Regions from separate parts of the Micromonospora sp. CNB394 genome, predicted to be linked through region 2. Evidence: riboswitches for the same ligand, from Rfam matches in the RefSeq annotation. Region 2 holds a riboswitch; the other holds the start of a gene.
The links. Region 2 has a riboswitch for cobalamin ahead of C569_RS0116310 (ribonucleoside-diphosphate reductase subunit alpha). Riboswitches for the same ligand answer to the same signal wherever they lie in the genome.
Positions count from the first base shown of each region.

Region 1: another riboswitch for cobalamin. It lies ahead of C569_RS0113880 (prenyltransferase/squalene oxidase repeat-containing protein); the one in region 2 lies ahead of C569_RS0116310 (ribonucleoside-diphosphate reductase subunit alpha).

Region 1 is NZ_KB895834.1:19,156-27,541, forward strand. Features, by position in the region: gene C569_RS0113855 (alpha/beta fold hydrolase) at 1-478, opposite strand, end outside; gene C569_RS0113860 (YafY family protein) at 536-1,486, shown strand; gene C569_RS0113865 (nuclear transport factor 2 family protein) at 1,739-2,128, opposite strand; gene C569_RS0113870 (helix-turn-helix transcriptional regulator) at 2,215-2,976, shown strand; gene C569_RS0113875 (FUSC family protein) at 3,022-4,125, opposite strand; cobalamin riboswitch at 4,374-4,520, shown strand; gene C569_RS0113880 (prenyltransferase/squalene oxidase repeat-containing protein) at 4,618-5,661, shown strand; gene C569_RS0113885 (hypothetical protein) at 5,697-6,182, shown strand; cobalamin riboswitch at 6,265-6,406, shown strand; gene C569_RS0113890 (terpene cyclase/mutase family protein) at 6,544-8,025, shown strand; gene C569_RS0113895 (hypothetical protein) at 8,022-8,386, shown strand, end outside.
Region 2 is NZ_KB895837.1:77,607-85,992, forward strand. Features, by position in the region: gene C569_RS0116295 (condensation domain-containing protein) at 1-1,185, shown strand, start outside; gene C569_RS0116300 (MFS transporter) at 1,224-2,459, shown strand; gene C569_RS0116305 (ribonucleotide-diphosphate reductase subunit beta) at 2,481-3,509, opposite strand; gene C569_RS0116310 (ribonucleoside-diphosphate reductase subunit alpha) at 3,500-5,896, opposite strand; cobalamin riboswitch at 6,012-6,227, opposite strand; gene C569_RS0116315 (PrsW family intramembrane metalloprotease) at 6,349-7,194, shown strand; gene C569_RS0116320 (LysE family translocator) at 7,229-7,852, opposite strand; gene C569_RS0116325 (acyl-CoA thioesterase) at 7,856-8,368, opposite strand.

The DNA.
Region 1 (8,386 bases), on a different contig from region 2:
GCAGCGCGACGACCGACTCGTCCACATCCGGTGCTGTCGCCGCCAGGTCGGCCCACTGCGGGGGTGGCAGCCGCCAGCCGTCGCCGTGTTCGGCGACCACCGCCGCGTTTCGTGCCCGCTCCTGCGGCGGGCTGAAGTCGTCGTTCGCCGCCCCGTCGGGCAGTGGGCCGGTGTCGACGAAGACCAGCTGGGCGATGCGGTCGGTCATCCGGTCGGCAACGGCTGTCGTCACGACCGCGCCGGCGTAGCTGTGCCCGACGAGGACCACGTCGTGCAGGTCCTCGTAGCGCAGCAGGTTGACCACGTCGGTGACGTGGACGTCGAGGTCGGTGTCCGGGCGGGCCAGGTGGGCGCGCTCGCCCAGGCCGGTCAGGCTCAACGGGTACACCTCGTGGCCGTGCTCACGCAGGGCAGCGGTGACCGGGCGCCAGGCCCACGCGCCGAGCCAGAACCCGGGGACCAGTACGAATGTCGTCATGCATCACACGCTACGATCAATACCGGACAGATTCCGCCCGGATGAGGAGTCGGATTCTTGGCACGACCCACTGCGCGCGTCCTGGCGTTGCTGGAGATCCTCCAGGCCGGTGGCGGCTTCACCGTCGCTGACCTGGCCGGGCGGCTGGACGTCGACGAACGCACGGTCCGCCGCTACGCCGTACACCTCGCCGACCTCGGCATCCCCGTCGAGGCCCGGCGCGGTCGCTACGGCGGCTACCGGCTCGCGCCCGGATACAAGCTGCCGCCACTCATGCTCACCGACGAGGAGGCGGTCGCCGTCATGCTCGGGCTCGTCGCCGCCACCCGGGCGGGGCTCGTCACCGCCGAAGGAGCAGCCGCCGAGAGCGCCACCGCGAAGATCCGCCGGGTGCTGCCGGCCGTCCTCGCCCGGCGCATCGATTCGCTGCTGGGCACCGTGGACTTCACCGCACCGGTCCGCAGGCCCGCCCCGCCCGGCACCGAGGTGCTGCTGGTGCTCGCCGAAGCGGCCCGGCGTCAGCAACCGGTGATCATCACCTACACCAGTTGGCGCGGCCGGTCCGGCGAGCGCCGGCTCGACCCGTACGGGCTGGTCTTCCACGCCGGCCGCTGGTACGTCACCGGTCACGACCACCACCGCCGGGCCGTACGGACGTTCCGGCTCGACCGCATCGGGACAGCCCGTCCCACCCAGGGCAGGTTCGACATCCCGGCCGGCTTCGATCCCACCACGCAGGTGCTCGCTGGTCTGGCAGCCGTGCCGTACACGCACGACATCTCCGTCGTCCTGCACACCGGCCTGGAGCAGGCGCAGCGGCGGATCCCGCAGTCGGTCGGCACGCTCACCGAGGTGCCCGGCGGGGTGCGCCTCACCGCCCGGGCCGAACGGCTCGACGGCGCGGCACAGATGCTCGCCGGGCTCGGCTGGCGATTCACGATCGACCGGCCGGACGAACTCAAGGACGAGGTGCGGGCCCTGGCCAACCGGCTGCTCGCCGATGCCTGAGGGCCGGTGCAGGTGGTCAGGCACGGTGCGGGTCAGGCCGGCGGATCGTCCCGGAAGAGAGCGTCCCGCACGCCTCGGCCGCCCCAGCGGGTGGCGACGGGGTTCGGGACGAGGGCGGGTCGGCTCGGGCACCCGGCGGTGTCGTCTGGTGTCCGGTGCGGGGCGGTCCCAGTCGGCGATCAGCGCGAAAGGATCGGCGGCCCATCGTCACACCGCTGCCCCGATCCGGCATCGCAGGTGGCTTACGCGTGGTCAGCGCTGAGCAGGTTCCCACCACGTGCGGTTGGCGGCCACCTGGGCCACCGGCTCGATGACCTCCCACGCCTCGGCGATCAGCCCGTCGTCGATCCGCCAGATGTCGACGACCGCGATCTCCGGCCCTGCGCCGGGAAGCCGGCGCCGCGAGTACATCACGACGTGATCGCCGTCGGCCAGCACCTGATGGATCTCGACCTGCACACCGGCGAGCGGTACCAGCGCGTCGCGGACGGCGGCGAGCCACTCCACCTTCGTCGACGTGGTGGAACCCGGCCTGTGGTGGACGAAGTCGTCACTCAGGAACCGGGCGAGCGCATCGACGTCGCCCGTCTCGATCAGTCCCGCCAGCGCCCGTTGGACGATGCTCTTGTTCGCCGTGGTCATGGATGCAGTGTTCGCGTGGCCGCCCCGGCTGTCGATGAACTCGGATTTCATGGCGTCCGGCGCAACGATGAGTACGCTCCATCAGCGTGCACACGGTCGGGGAACTCCTGCGGCAGTGGCGGCAGCACCGGGGACTCAGCCAACCGGACCTCGCGATAGCTGCGGACGTCTCGGCTCGTCACGTCAGCCTGGTCGAGACCGGCAGGTCCAAGCCGAGCCCCGACATGATCCTTCGACTCGCGGATCAGCTCCAGGTGCCGCTGCGTGATCGCAACCGGCTGCTGCTCGCCGGGGGCTTCGCACCCCGGTACGCCGAGCGGTCGCTCGACCACAACGCGCTGTCAGCCGTCCACGACGCCGTCCGGAGGGTCCTCCGCGCCCACGAGCCCTACCCGGCGGTGGTCTTCGATCGCCGGTGGAACATCGTGATGACCAACCGCGCCGTCGACCCGTTCTTCGCACAGGTGGCTCCGGACCTGCTGCGGCCGCCGGTCAACCTGGTGCGGCTGGGACTGGACCCGCGCGGTCTCGCGCGCATGGTCGTCAATCTGGCCGACGTGCGCGCGGTGTTCCGCGCCCGGATCTCCCGCCAGCTCGCCACTGCTCCCGACCCTGAACTCACCGCGCTCTACGAAGAGCTGCTGGCGCCCGAGCCGGACGATACGCCGGGTCACCGGATCGAGACGGACGTCGTGCTACCGATGATCCTTCGCGTCGGCGGACGGGAGCTGCGGCTGTTCTCGACCATCACCACGTTCGGCACCCCGATGGACATCACGGTCGACGAGATCGCGATCGAGTCCTACTACCCGGCCGACGCGGAGAGCGCCGCCTACTTCACGACGTAGCGTCCTGTCAGCCGCTGGCGAGTCGGCTCCGGCGGCCGACGGGTGTCACGCCCGGCTCAGGCCGAGCGCCTCGTCCACCCGGTCCAGCACCGTCACGTCGTCGTGGCCGACGCCGCGCAGCAGGTCGATCGCGGTCGCCCGGATCTGCCCGACGATCATGGTGACCGGCAGCGGCGAGTCGGTCCGCAGCAGGCCCGCGGCGAGCCGCACCGCCTCCAGGGCCGCGGCGTCGGCCCGCTGCGCGTGCCGGTCGGCGTCGGCGCCGGTGAGGTCGCGGGCCATGGCCTCACCAGCCGACCGTACGGCGGAGGTCAGCGCGCCGATCGCGGCGGCCAGCTCCGGCGGTGTGGCGGTGTGCCGGCGGGTCAGGGTAACGCCGGCCCGGGCCAGCACCCGGATGTTGCGGGCGGCGTAGTCGAGCTGCCGCAACGTGGCCTCCACCTCGGCGAGCTTGCCCAGGTGCCGGCGGCGCAGTCCGAGCCGCAGCGTCTCGCCGGTGGCGAGCACCGCGGCCTGCATCTCGGCGACACAGTCGTCCACCTGCCGCGCCCGGTCCAGCGCGGCGCGGGCGGCGTCCTCGTCGCAGCCCCGCAGTGCCGCGTTGACCCGGTCGAGCAGGTCGGCCAGGTCGGTGTAGCTGCGCCGGGCCTGCGCCACCAGTGGCGCCAGCGGGTCGCGGGCGGCCATCAGCTGACTGGCGGCGAGCGCCACCACGCCGCCGATGAGCGCGTCGACGAAGCGGAACGGCATCAGCGTCCCGTTCGGCGCGGAGACCACCACCAGGTACATCGCCGAGACGGTGGCCTGCACGACCAGCGCACGACGGGCCCCGATCGCCACGAGCGTGGTGGTGGTCAGCAGCAGCACCAGCAGGACCGTCCCGGTGCCCGGGCCCAGCGCGTACACCAGCAGCTCCGCGACGAGCACCGCGGCTGCCACGGCGAGCAGGATCTCGACGGTCTGCCGCAGCCGCCGGCCGCGGGACTCGCCGAGCACCACGAGCGCGGCGGTCGGTGCGAAGAACGGGTCCGGATGACGGATCACCACCGCCGCCACGATCCACGCGACCACAGCGGCGGCGGTCAGCTCGACCACCGTCATCGCCTCGCCGCGCAACCGCGCGGCGGCGTCGCGTACCCAGGTCCGCACCGGTGGTACCCCTCTCGCCGGGCGGACCGGGACGGGCCGCCGATTGATCTTCCGCGAGGAGGGCCACTACCCCGGCCGTGACCTGCTCAATCGCCCGGGTGACGGACGCCGGCCGGGGCGACGATTCCGCCAGTTCGATCGGAAGGGCTGCCACGACCCTCTCCGACGGCGGCGGACGTGAGAACGCCGACTCCGACCACCCGTCACGGCGCGTGTCCGGCTCCTGGCGCATTGACATCGGAGCAGCGGCCACATAAGACTGTCGCGACAACTGAACCAACGCGCGTACGTGCGGGGGAAGACCGGTCGAAATCCGGCGCTGGCCCGCAACGGTAGGCCGTCCAGTGGACTCTGGGCGGCGAGCCCGAATACCCGTCGTACGCGTGCATCCGCTCCCCACCCGTCGTGGCCCACGGGTCGGAGTCCCTACCGACCCGGCGTTGCCGCGTCGGTAGGGCTTTCGACGACCGCCGGGCCGGAAAGGCGCTTCCGATGGTCGTCCGCCGAAGCCGGCACCGCCTGCTCGCGCTCCTCTGCGGCGTGCTCGCCGCCCTCACCCTCACCACACCAGCCGTCGCCGCACCCGAGCGCGCCGGAGTCACCCGCCCGGAGGCCGCCGCCGGCTGGCTCGCCCGGCAACTCGTCGACGGCGAACGCTTCGAGGTGGTCTTCGACGGTGTCGCCTACCCCGACCAGGGGCTGACCCTCGACGCCGTGTTCGCCTTCGCCGCGGCGGGCGCCGCCGACGACTACGGCGCCGACGCGCTGGCCTGGGTCACCCGGCCGGACGTCCGCGACGGCTACCTCGGCGACGGTGTCTCCGAGGCGTACGCGGGTGCGACAGCCAAGCTCGCGCTCGCCGTGCAGGTGCGCGGCGGCGACCCGGCCGACGTCGGCGGGGTGGACCTGATCGCCCGGCTGCGTTCGCTCCAGACGCCGGACGGCCGGTTCAGCGACCGCTCCGCGTACGGCGACTACAGCAACGCGTTCAGCCAGTCCTTCGCGATCCTCGCCTTGGACCGCACCGCGCTGGGTGCGCCTCCTGCGGCGGCTGCCTGGCTGGCCGGCACCCGGTGCCCGGACGGCGGCTACCCGCTGCTGCCCGCGCAGCCGGTCTGCTCGTCCGACGTGGACGCCACGGCGCTCGCGACGCAGGCGCTGCGCGCCGCGGGGCGTCCGGCCGACGCCGCCGCAGGGGTGCGCTGGCTGGTGTCCGTCCAGGGCGCCGACGGCGGCTTCACCAACGTCGCCGGCACGCCCAACGCCAACAGCACCGGCCTCGCCGCGCAGGCCCTGCGCGACGGCCACCGGCCGCTGGCCTGGGCGCGCGCCCGGGGTTTCCTCGCCGGTCTCCAGCTCGGCTGCGCCGCCGCACCGGCGGACCGGGGCGCGGTCGACTTCGACGGCGGCGGCTTCGACCCGGCCACCGCACCCCGGGCCACCGCGCAGGCCGTCCTCGGCCTCACCGGGACCGGGTACGCCCGCTTGTCGGCCACCGGCGCCGATTCCGGCGCACCGGCGCCTACCTGCCCGTGAACCCTCTCGCCGCTCACCCGATCACAGGAGGATCCGTGTTCCGTCCCCGTTCCACAGTCCGCAACTGGCTGGCCGGTCTGCTGGCCGCCGTCGTGGCGGGCGTCGCGCTGACCGCCGTCGAACCCACGCCCCGGGCGGCGCACGCCGCCGCCTGCGTCGGCACCTCGGGAGTCACAGTGGTCGTCGACTTCGCCGCGCTCGGCGGCGGTGTCCAGGTCGGCTGTGCCCCCGGTGACCCGGCCACGGGCCTGGCCGCGCTGCAGGCCGCCGGCTTCACCGTCACCGGTACCGCCCGCTGGGGTCTGGCCTTCGTCTGCCGGATCAACGGCAAGCCCACCGCCGCGACCGAGCCGTGCGTCAACACCCCGCCGGTCACCGCGTACTGGTCGTACTGGCACGCACCCAGCGGCGGCTCCTGGTCCTACAGCACCTCGGGAGCGACCAGCTACAACCCCGCGCCGGGCAGTGTCGAGGGCTGGTCCTTCGGGGCGGGCGCCCCGCCGGGTATCGCCGCACCCTGAGCCGCGGCAGCGGTGTGACAAGCGGCGCACCGGGTGCCGGTCTGCGCTCTGGCGTCGTCGCGCGCCCGAGCGGTACGGTGTCGGCACCCGGTGCACGCCGGGCACACAACTGCATACGTCCCGTGCGGGGGGAAGCCGGTGCGAAGCCGGCGCTGACCCGCAACCGTGAGCGAGAGTCCCCTTTTCGCGAGCCGGAATGCCCCGCCCGGGACGAGCGGCTTCCACTGTCGAGGTCTACACGGTGAAGTCCGGGCCACCGAGGTCCGGCCCACCCCGCCCACCGCAGCACGCGGAGCGGGGTGTCCGTTTCTCGGGGTGCTTTCCGGAGCTTTCACCGACCGCTCTGCGAAAGGCACCCCTGATGCCCCTGTCCCGGCGTCTCACCACCGGTCTCGGTACAGCCACGGTGGCGACCCTTGCCATGATCACCGGCGCTCCGCTGACAGTGGTCGCGGCACCCACCCCGGCCCACGTCACGGCCGCCCGCGACGCCGCGTCCTGGCTGGCCGGCGAGTTCACCGACGGCTCGCTGCCCGGCCCGTTCACCCCCGAGGACTGGGGGCTGACCGTCGACGGCCTGGTCGCACTGTCCGCCACCGGCGTCGACGCGCCCACCCGGACGGCGGCGACCGCGCAGGTCGCCAAGCACGTGCGCTCCTACAACAGCTACGACGACTGGGGATTCGAGGGCTTCACCGACGGCGGTGCCACCGCCAAGCTGCTCTACGCCGCCTCCGCCGCCGGCGCCGACCCCACCGACTTCGGCGGCTACGACCTGCGGAAGGAGACGCTGTCGCTGATCGCCGGAGCGGACGCCGGTCACCAGCGGGGACGGATCACCAGCCGTACCACCGCCGACAGCGGCCCGGACGCCAGTAACACCTTCGACCAGTCGTTCGCCGTGCTGGGCCTGGCCCGCAGCGGTGACCTGCCGCAGGACACGGTGGACTTCCTCGTCCGGCAGCAGTGCGCGGCCGGTGGCTTCCGGCTCTACCCGGACACCGCCGACGGGCCGTCTCCCTCCTGTGACGAGCAGCCCGGCGCCACCCTCGACGTCGACTCGACCGCGATGGCCGTGCAGGCGCTGCTGGCCGCCGCCGAGGACGGCGCCATCGGCGCCGGTGACGCCGCGCGCAAGGGCGCCGGCTGGCTGGTGACCCAGCAGCATGCCGACGGCTCCTTCGGCGGCTCGGGACCGACCACCGGCGCGAACTCCAACAGCACCGGCCTGGCCGGGCAGGCCCTCGCCGCCGCCGGGCGCGACGACGACGCCGCCCGCGCCGCGAAGGCCCTCGCCGCGCTGCAGCTCACCGCGGACAACGGCGGGACAGCCTCCGCCGACGCCGGTGCGATCGCCTACAACACCGACGGACTCACGGCGGCGAAGGCGAAGGGGATCACCGAAACCGACCGGGACCAGTGGCGCCGGGCCACCGCGCAGGCCCTGCTCGGGCTGGCCCAGGTCCCGCTGGGCCGGATCGGCCTCGACCCACCGCCCACGTCCCCGGAGCCCACCCCCACCCCCTCCGGCACGGCCTCACCCACCGCATCCCCCACCGCCACCGGATCGCCGACGCCGAGCGCCACCGTGACAAGCCCGTCGCAGCCGCCCTCGCCCCCCACCGCGGCACCGACCACCACCGCGGCACCGACCACCACTGCAGTGCCGACCACCGCCGCGGTGCCGACCGCCGCCGCTCCGCCGAGCACGACGCCGGCCGCGCCAGGACTGGGTGGGCTGCCGACCACCGGCGCGGCGATCACCAGCTACCTGCTGGTCGCCCTACTGCTGGTCGGTGGCGGAGTGACGCTGCTCGTGCTCGGCCGGCGGCGGGCGGGATGAGCCTCCGGGTCGCCCGGAGCGGGCTGGTCGCCGCCCTGGTCACCGCCGCCACGGTGATCGGGCCGGGTAGCCCGGCGGTGGCCGCCGGGTCGGCCGGCTACTGCCCGGACTCCTCCGGGGTCACCGTCGTGGTGGACTTCAACGAACTCGGCGGCGGGACTGTCGTGCGCTGCGCTCGGGGCACCCAGGCCACCGGCCTGGCGGCGCTGAAGAACGCGGGCTTCCAGATCACCGGCACCCTGCGCTGGGGCGAGGGGTTCATCTGCCGGATCGAGGGCAAGCCGTCGGCTGCGGCGGAGAAGTGCGTCGACACGCCGCCGGCCAGCGCCTACTGGTCGTACTGGTACGCCCCGAACGGCGG
Region 2 (8,386 bases):
GAGTACGTCGACCTGTCCGGCCTGCCGCCGGCCGAGCAGCAGGACCGCGTCGAGCGGATCGCGTACGCGCACCGCAACGACGCGTTCGACCCCGGCCGGGCGCCACTGTGGCGGGCCGCGCTGGTCCGGCTCTCCGAGACCGAGCACCTGCTCGCGCTCTGCTTCTTCCACATGGTCTCCGACGGCTGGTCGTGCCGCGTGGTGGTGGAGGACCTGTGCCACGCGTACGCGGCCCGGCTCGGCGCGGCCGATCCGCAGCCACCACTGGGTGTGGACCACTGCGCCCTCGCCGCGCTCCAGGAGGCGGAGCAGGCCGGGAACGGCGTCGGCGCCGCCGTCCGGGGCGCGTACTGGCGGGACCGGCTGCGGCCGGTGGAGCCGTACCAGCTGTTCCCGGCGTCGCCGCCGGCGCCGGACGTCGCGCTCAGCGCTGAGGTGGCCACCCGCTTCGCGTTCCCGCCCGAGGTCACCGCGCGGCTGCGCCCGGCCGCCCGCCGGTCCCGCACCAGCCCGTACGTGCTGCTGCTCGCCGCGTACCTGGTGCTGCTGTCCCGGCGGGCCGGCCGGCCCCGGGTGGTGCTGGGCACCACCACGCTGGGCCGGGAGAGCCCGCTGTCCCGGCAGCTCGTCGGGCAGTTCACAAACAACGTCTACCTGCCGGTCGACGTCGCGCCGGACACGCCGATGAGCGCCGTGGTCGACGCCGCGCACGCGTCGCTGGCCGAGGCGGTCGCGCACGCCACCGCGTTCCACCGGCTGGCCCGGGCGGTCCACCCCGACTTCGCGGCGATCCGCCCCTGGCCGGACAACCACCTGTTCGACGCCTGGTTCCAGTCCGCCGCGTCCGCGTCGCCGGTGCTGCACTGCCCGGAGCTACTCGTGGAGCCGGTCGACGTCACCGCCCGGCCCGTGCCCGGCACACCGCCGCCGGTGGTCGCCGCGGACGTGCCGCCCGAGTGCCTGCCCGTCTGGGTCAAGCGCGGTTCGCCGATCGTCGTGGTGGACGACGACCGGGCCGGCGGCGTGGTGATCCGCAACCGGGGCGTCTTCGGCGACGACCTGGTGAGCGGCCTGATCGACGACTACGTGGCGGTGGTGTCGGCGCTGGTCACCGACCCCGCGACCACCCCGGCGCGGGTACGCCTCCCTGACGGTGCGTGCTTCCTCGACCACGCGATCGGGTAGGAGTTCCGGCGGAGCGATCGGAGAGAGGTACGACGACCATGACGGACACCTCGACGAACCAGCACACGACGGAGCAGCCCGCGCCGCCGGTGCCCCGCTCGGCCGTCCGGGCCCGCTGGTCGGTGGCGCTGCTCTTCGTCATCATGGGCCTGGCCATCGGCGGGTGGTCGGCCCGCGTGCCGGAGGTGCGGGACGCGGTGGGCGTCGGCAACACCGGCTGGGGCCTGGCGAACATCGCCACCAATGCCGGGGAGCTGATCTCCCTGGTCGTGGTGGCGGTGCTGATCAGCCGGATCAACACGCGCCGGCTGGCGCTGGCCGGGGCCGCGCTGATCCTGGTCAACGCCCCACTGCTGGCCGCGTCCACCACCGTGGTGGCGCTGGTCGGCGGGCTCGCGGTCTGGGGCTTCGCGGCGAACCTGCTGGCCACACCGATGAACGCCCAGTCGGTCGAGGTGCAGAAGCGGTACGGGCGGCCCATCCTGTCCACCTTCCACGCCGGGTTCAGCATCGGCATGCTGGCCGGCGGCCTCTGCGGCACCGGCGCCGCCGCGATCGGGATGTCCCCGTCGGCGCAGATGGCGGTCACCAGCGTCCTGCTGGGCGCGCTGCTGGTCGGCACCCACCGCTGGCTGCCCGACACGCCCCGGCAGGAGACGAAGGACGGCGAGGACCGGCGACGGCTGCGCGACAGGTTCACCCCGCAGCTGCTGCTGCTCGCGGTGATCGCCTTCCTCGCCTCGTTCATCGAGATGGCCGGCGCCCAGTGGAGCGCCCTGTACGCGACCGAGGTGGCAGGCGCCGCAGCGGTGCTGGCCGCTGCGACGTACACCTGCCTGTCGCTGGCCGCCACCGTCGCCCGGCTGTTCGGCGACCGGCTGGCCGGCCGGTTCGGGCGGATCCGCTTCGTCCGGCTGTCCGCGCTCGTGGCCACCGTCGGCGTGGCGCTGCCGGTGGCGTACCCCCATCCGGCGGCGGTGATGGCCGGCTTCGGACTGCTCGGCTTCGGCCTGGCGTGCGTGACCCCGACGGTGCTCGGCTTCGCCGGAGAGCAGCCGGGCCTCACCTCGGGCGAGGGCGTCTCGGTGGTGGCCATGGGCCAGTGGCCGGGCGCGTTGCTGGCGGCGCCCGTGATCGGCCTGCTCGCCGGCGCGCTGGACCTGCGGAGCGCGTTCGTGGTGGTGGCCGTGATGGCGCTCGCCGTGGTGGCGTTGATCGGGCGGGTCCGCGCGACGGCGCTGCCCGGCGAGAGCCCGGTCCCGCCCCGGCCGTGAGGGCCGGGGCGGGGGCGGCGGTCAGAAGTCGTCGTCGAACGTGACCGAGCCGGTCACCCCGACCTGGTACGCCGACACCCGGCGCTCGAAGAAGTTGGACAGCTCCTGCACGTCCTGCAACTCCATGAACGCGAACGGGTTGCCGCTGCCGTACATCGGGGCGATGCCGAGCACGGCGAGGCGCCGGTCGGCCACGTGCTGGAGGTATTCGCGCATGTCGGCCAGCGACATCCCGGGTACGCCCTGCCCCAGCAGGTCCTCGGCGAAGCTCACCTCGCACTCCACCGCCTCGGCCAGCATCTCCTTCACCTGCCGCTGCATCTCGTCGTCGAACAGGTCCGGCTCCTCGGCGCGTACGGTCTCCACCACGTCGAAGGCGAATGCCATGTGCATCGACTCGTCCCGGAACACCCAGTTGGTGCCGGAGGCCAGCCCGTTGAGCAGGCCCCGGGACCGCAGGAAGTAGACGTAGGCGAACGCCCCGTAGAAGAACAGACCCTCGATGCACGCGGCGAAGCAGATCAGGTTGAGCAGGAACGCCCGCCGATCCGCGCGGGTCCGCAGTTCCCGCAGGTCGAAGACGGAGTCGATCCACCGGAAGCAGAACTCGGCCTTGCGGGCGATCGACGGGATGTTCTCCACCGCGGCGAACGCGGCGAACCGTTCCTTCTCGTCCGGCACGTACGTGTCCAGCAGGTTCAGGTAGAACTGGACGTGCACCGCCTCCTCGAACAGCTGCCGGGACAGGTAGAGCCGGCCCTCGGGCGAGTTGACGTGCTGGTAGAGGTTGAGCACGAGGTTGTTGGCCACGATGGTGTCGCCGGTGGCGAAGAACGCCACCAGCCGGGACACCAGGTGCCGTTCGGCCGGGGACAGCTTCGCCAGATCGGCCAGGTCGGAGTGCAGGTCCACCTCCTCGACCGTCCAGGTGTTCTTGATCGCGTCCTTGAAGCGGTCGAAGAAGCGCGGGTAGCGCATCGGCCGCAGGGTCAGGTCCATGCCGGGGTCGAGCAGCATGTGCCGGGTCGGTGCGGTGGTGGTCACTGGCATGCCTCGCAGCTCTCGGGGTTCTCCAGGGAACAGGCCAGCGCCTCGTCGTCGCTGACGGCGGAGACCACGCCGGAGACCGGGGTGGGCACCGGGGCGACGGTGGCCTGCTGGATGCGGGTGGCGGGACGGGATCGCAGGTAGTAGGTGGTCTTCAGCCCGGCCTTCCAGGCGTACAGGTACATCGAGGAGAGCTTGCCGATGGTCGGCGCGCTCAGGAACAGGTTCAGCGACTGGGACTGGTCGATGAACGGGGCGCGGGCGGCGGCCAGGTCGATCAGCGCCCGTTGCGGCAGCTCCCAGGCGGTGCGGAACAGCTCGCGCACCTCGGCGGGGAGTTCGGTGATGTCCTGCACCGAGCCCTCGGCCCGCTTGATCCGGTCGCGGACCTGCGGCGTCCACAGCCCGCGCGCCTTCAGCTCCCGCACCAGGTACGTGTTGACCTGGAGGAACTCCCCGGACATGGTCTCGCGTTTGAACAGGTTGGACACCTGCGGTTCCACGCACTCGTAGCAGCCGGCGATGGACGCGATCGTGGCGGTCGGCGCGATCGCCACCAGCAGCGAGTTGCGCAGCCCGCCCGCGGCGATCCGCTCGCGCAGCGCCGCCCACCGCTGCGTCTGCGCCGGCTCCGCGCCCCACAGGTCCGGGTGCAGGTCACCCTTGGCGGCCCGGGTCTGCGGGTACGCCGGATGCGGGCCGAACTGCTCGGCCAGTCCGGCGGAGGTCTCCAGCGCGGTCAGCAGGATCTCCTCCTGCACGCGCGTGGACAGCTCCTTGGCCTGCGCCGAGTCGAACGGCAGGCGCAGCGTGAAGAACGCGTCCTGCAGTCCCATCAGGCCGAGCCCGACCGGCCGCCAGCGCGGGTTCGACGCCGCCGCCTGCTCGGCCGGGTAGTAGTTGATGTCGATCACCCGATCGAGGAAGACCACCGCCGTGCGGACCGTCGCGCGCAGCCGCTCCCAGTCCACCCCGTCGGCGGTGACGTGGGCGCCGAGGTTGACCGACCCGAGGTTGCACACGGCGGTCTCGGCGTCGTCGTTGACCTCCAGGATCTCGGTGCACAGGTTGGACAGGTGGATGACGTTGCCCGGCTCACCGGTCTGGTTGGACAGCCGGTTCGACGTGTCCTTGAACGTCATCCAGCCGTTGCCGGTCTGCGCGAGCGTGCGCATCATCCGCCCGTACAGGTCCCGGGCCTGCACCGTGCGGACCGCCTTCTTCTCGGCGGCCCGGTACGCGGCGTCGAACGCCTCGCCGTACAGGTCGGGCAGCTCCGGGGCGTCCGACGGGTCAACCAGCGACCACTCGCCGTCGGCCTCGACCCGGCGCATGAACTCGTCCGGGATCCAGTTGGCCAGGTTGAGGTTGTGCGTACGCCGGGACTCCTCGCCGGTGTTGTCCCGCAGCTCCAGGAACTCCTCCACGTCCGGGTGCCACGGCTCCAGGTAGACGCAGGCCGCGCCCTTGCGCCGGCCGCCCTGGTTGACCGCGGCCACCCCGGCGTCGAGCGTCTTGAGGAACGGCACGATCCCGTTGGACCGGCCGTTCGTGCCCCGGATCAGCGCGCCCCGGCCGCGCACCCGCGACCAGGAGATGCCGATGCCGCCGGAGAACTTCGACAGCTTCGCCACCTGGTGGTACCGCTCGTAGATCGAGTCCAGCTCGTCGCGCGGCGAGTCGACCAGGAAGCACGACGACATCTGGGTGTGCCGGGTGCCGGAGTTGAACAGCGTGGGGGAGCTGGGCAGGTAGGCGAGGGTGGACATCAGCCGGTAGAAGCCGACCGCCTCGCCGGGGGTGCGGGACAGCCCGCAGGCCACCCGCAGCAGCCAGTACTGCGGCGTCTCCACCACCAGCCGGGACTCCGGGTGCCGCAGCAGGTAGCGGTCCGCCACCGTGCGCAGTCCGAAGTACTCGAACCGCAGGTCGCCGTCCGGGTCCACGGCGTCGTCGAGCTTGCGGGCGTGCCGGGCCACGAACGCCGCCGTCTCGTCGCCGATCAGCCCCAGCCCGTGCGCGTACGCGATCGACTGGCTGAAGCTCGCCACGCCCTGACCGCGGACCTCCTTGTCCACGTACGCGGCCAGCAGCCGCGCCGCCAGCTTCGAGTACTGCGGCTCCTCGCCGATCAGCTCCGCCGCGGTCTGGATCGACAACCGGTCCAGCTCGGCGGTGGTCGCCCCGTCGTAGAGCCCGCTTATCGTCTTGGTGGCCACCCGCAGCGGGTCCACCTCGTCCAGGTCGGCGACCCAGCGCTCCACCGCCCGGACGATCTTGTTGACGTCCACCGGCTCGGCGCCGCCGTCGCGCTTGCGTACCCGCATCGCCGGCCGGCGGACCTCGGACCCGCCGGTTCCGGACGGGGGACTCTCCTGTACGACCGTCATGACCTCTCCTCGCTGTCACCGTCCGGAGACGGCGGGAGACGCCAACGGGCGCGGCGCAACGGCCGTCCCGGCTGCTGGCGTCGGTCGTCCCGCGCGACCTCCGACCGCCGTACGCGGAGGCGCACGGCGCGCTGGCAGGTCTTCGGACTCGCGGGCCCGACCGGGGTCGCCGGCCGCCTACTGGCCGTCGCTTCCCAGGCCGTGGCCCAGTGCTGTTGACGGCTGTCGTTCCCACTCACCGCTGCGGGGCAGTCCCGGACTTCCACCGGGTTCCCTCTTGCCTCGGACGGACCAGTGAAGGCCCGGCCGAACCAGCTGCGAGAGCCACCATATATGGCGGTGAGGGCTTCCTTGCAACACCAGATGTCGTGTCGGCGTGTCGGATTGATCTCACCGTCCACTGTGCCTACCCCCGATGCCGCGGCTCGCCGCCGGGCGCGATACTCGGCGGTATGGGGAATACCGGACGCCGCTGGGCGTGGGTGGCGGTCCTGCTCGTCGGCGTCGGGCTCCACCTGCTGGTGCTGGAGACACTCGCCGGCACCGGGACCGTCACGTTCGTGCCGGCGCTGATCCTGCTCGGCGCGTCCGTCGCACCCGCCACGTTCCTGACCTTCGCCCAGGGGCGGCCGGCGCGCCGCCCGGTCCCCGGCTCCGTCGTCGGCGTCGCCGCGCTGCTCGGCGGCGTGATCGGCGTGGTCGCCGCCGGCTGGCTGGAGTACGGCACACTGCACCGCCTCGGCGTCCTGCCGATGGCGCTCGTCGGGCTGGCCGAGGAGACCGCCAAGCTGATCGTGCCGGCCGGCGTCCTGCTGCTGTGGCGGCGGCACCGGTCCCCGGCGCAGGGGCTGGTGATCGGCGTGGCCTCCGGCACCGGGTTCGCCGCGCTGGAGACCGTGGGCTACGCGTTCGCCGCGTTCGTCGGGTCGCAGGGCAGTCTCGGCGCGGTGGAGCAGACACTGCTGGTACGCGGTCTCACCGCGCCCGCCGCGCACCTGGCCTGGACCGGGCTGACCGCCGCCGCGCTGTTCACGTTCGCCGCCGCGCCCGGTGGCCGGAAGCTGGCGGCGTTCCTGCTCACCTTCGCCGCCACCGTCACGCTGCACACCTGCTGGGACACGTTCGGCACCCGGCCCGCGTACGTGTTCATCGGCGGCGTGTCGCTGGGCTGGGTGCTGCTGCGCCTGCACCTGGACCGCGAGCGGCCGGCCGTGTTCCGGGCGCCGGCGGAGCCGAACCGGGACACCCATCATGATCATCGCCAGTTCGCCGAGGTGGCGGGGTCGGAGCACCTCTGATGCCGCCACCTCGGCGTGATGGAGTCGGTGCGTCTCAGCCGGCGGCCAGCCGGACGCCGAGCGCCACGAAGGCGACCGCGCAGAGCCGGTCCACGCGCCGCGACCAGCGGCTGTCGCCCCACCGGCTGGCGAACCGCCCCGCGCCCACGCCGAGCACCAGGTCCACGGCGAGCTGCACCGCGACGAACAGCACGCCGAGCAGCACCAGCTGCGCCGCCACCGGGCCCGACTCGGGCCGCACGAACTGCGGCAGGAACGCCACACTGAACAGGATCATCTTCGGGTTGAGCAGGTTCGTCAGCAGCCCGCGGCGGAACGCCCGCCCGGCGCCGCCGTCCGGCCGGTCCGCACGCGCGCCGGGCCGGCCCGTGCCGCGCAGCGCCCGCAGCCCCAGCACGATCAGGTACGCCGCACCGGCCCACCGGATCGCGGTGAACAGCACCGGGGACGCGGCGATGACGGTGGCGAGCCCGGCGACCACGGCGGCGACGTGCACCGCCTCCCCGGCGGCGACCCCGAGCGCGGCCACCGCGCCCGCCCGCGGGCCGTACCGGGTGGCGTTCGCGAGCACGAACATCATGTCCGGTCCCGGTGTGAGCATGAGCACCACGATGGCGGCCAGGTAACCGGCGAGCGTGGCCGCGGAGAGCCCGAGCACCGCTCAGCCCTCCCCGGCGCCGTCGAGCAGCGCCCGGCGCAGCGCCAGCCGGTGCTCGCGCCGGATCTGCGCCTCCCGGTAGCGCCGCCGGTCGCCCTCGGTCTCGGTGCGCAGCGGCGGCACCGGCCGGGGCTGCCCCTCGTCGTCCACCGCCACCATCACCAGATGCGCGGTGGCCACGTCCACCGGCGGCACCGCGCGGTCCCACCGGTCCGCGCTGACCTTGACCGCCACCTCCATCGAGCTGCGGCCGGCCCAGGTGATCCGGGCGTCCACGTGCACCACGTCCCCGACGCGTACCGCCCGCAGGAACGCGGTCTCGTCGATGGCGGCGGTGACGGCCGGGCCGTCGGAGTGGCGGGCGGCGACCACCCCGGCGACCGAGTCGATCAGGTTGAGGATGCGCCCGCCGTGGACCGTGCCCATCAGGTTGGTGTGGTGCTGGTCCATGATCTGCGACAAAGTCAGGTGCGAGGCCGACGGTGGTCGGCCGGTGAGCGTGATGGCGTCGGGCACTGTGCGGTTCCGTCCTCG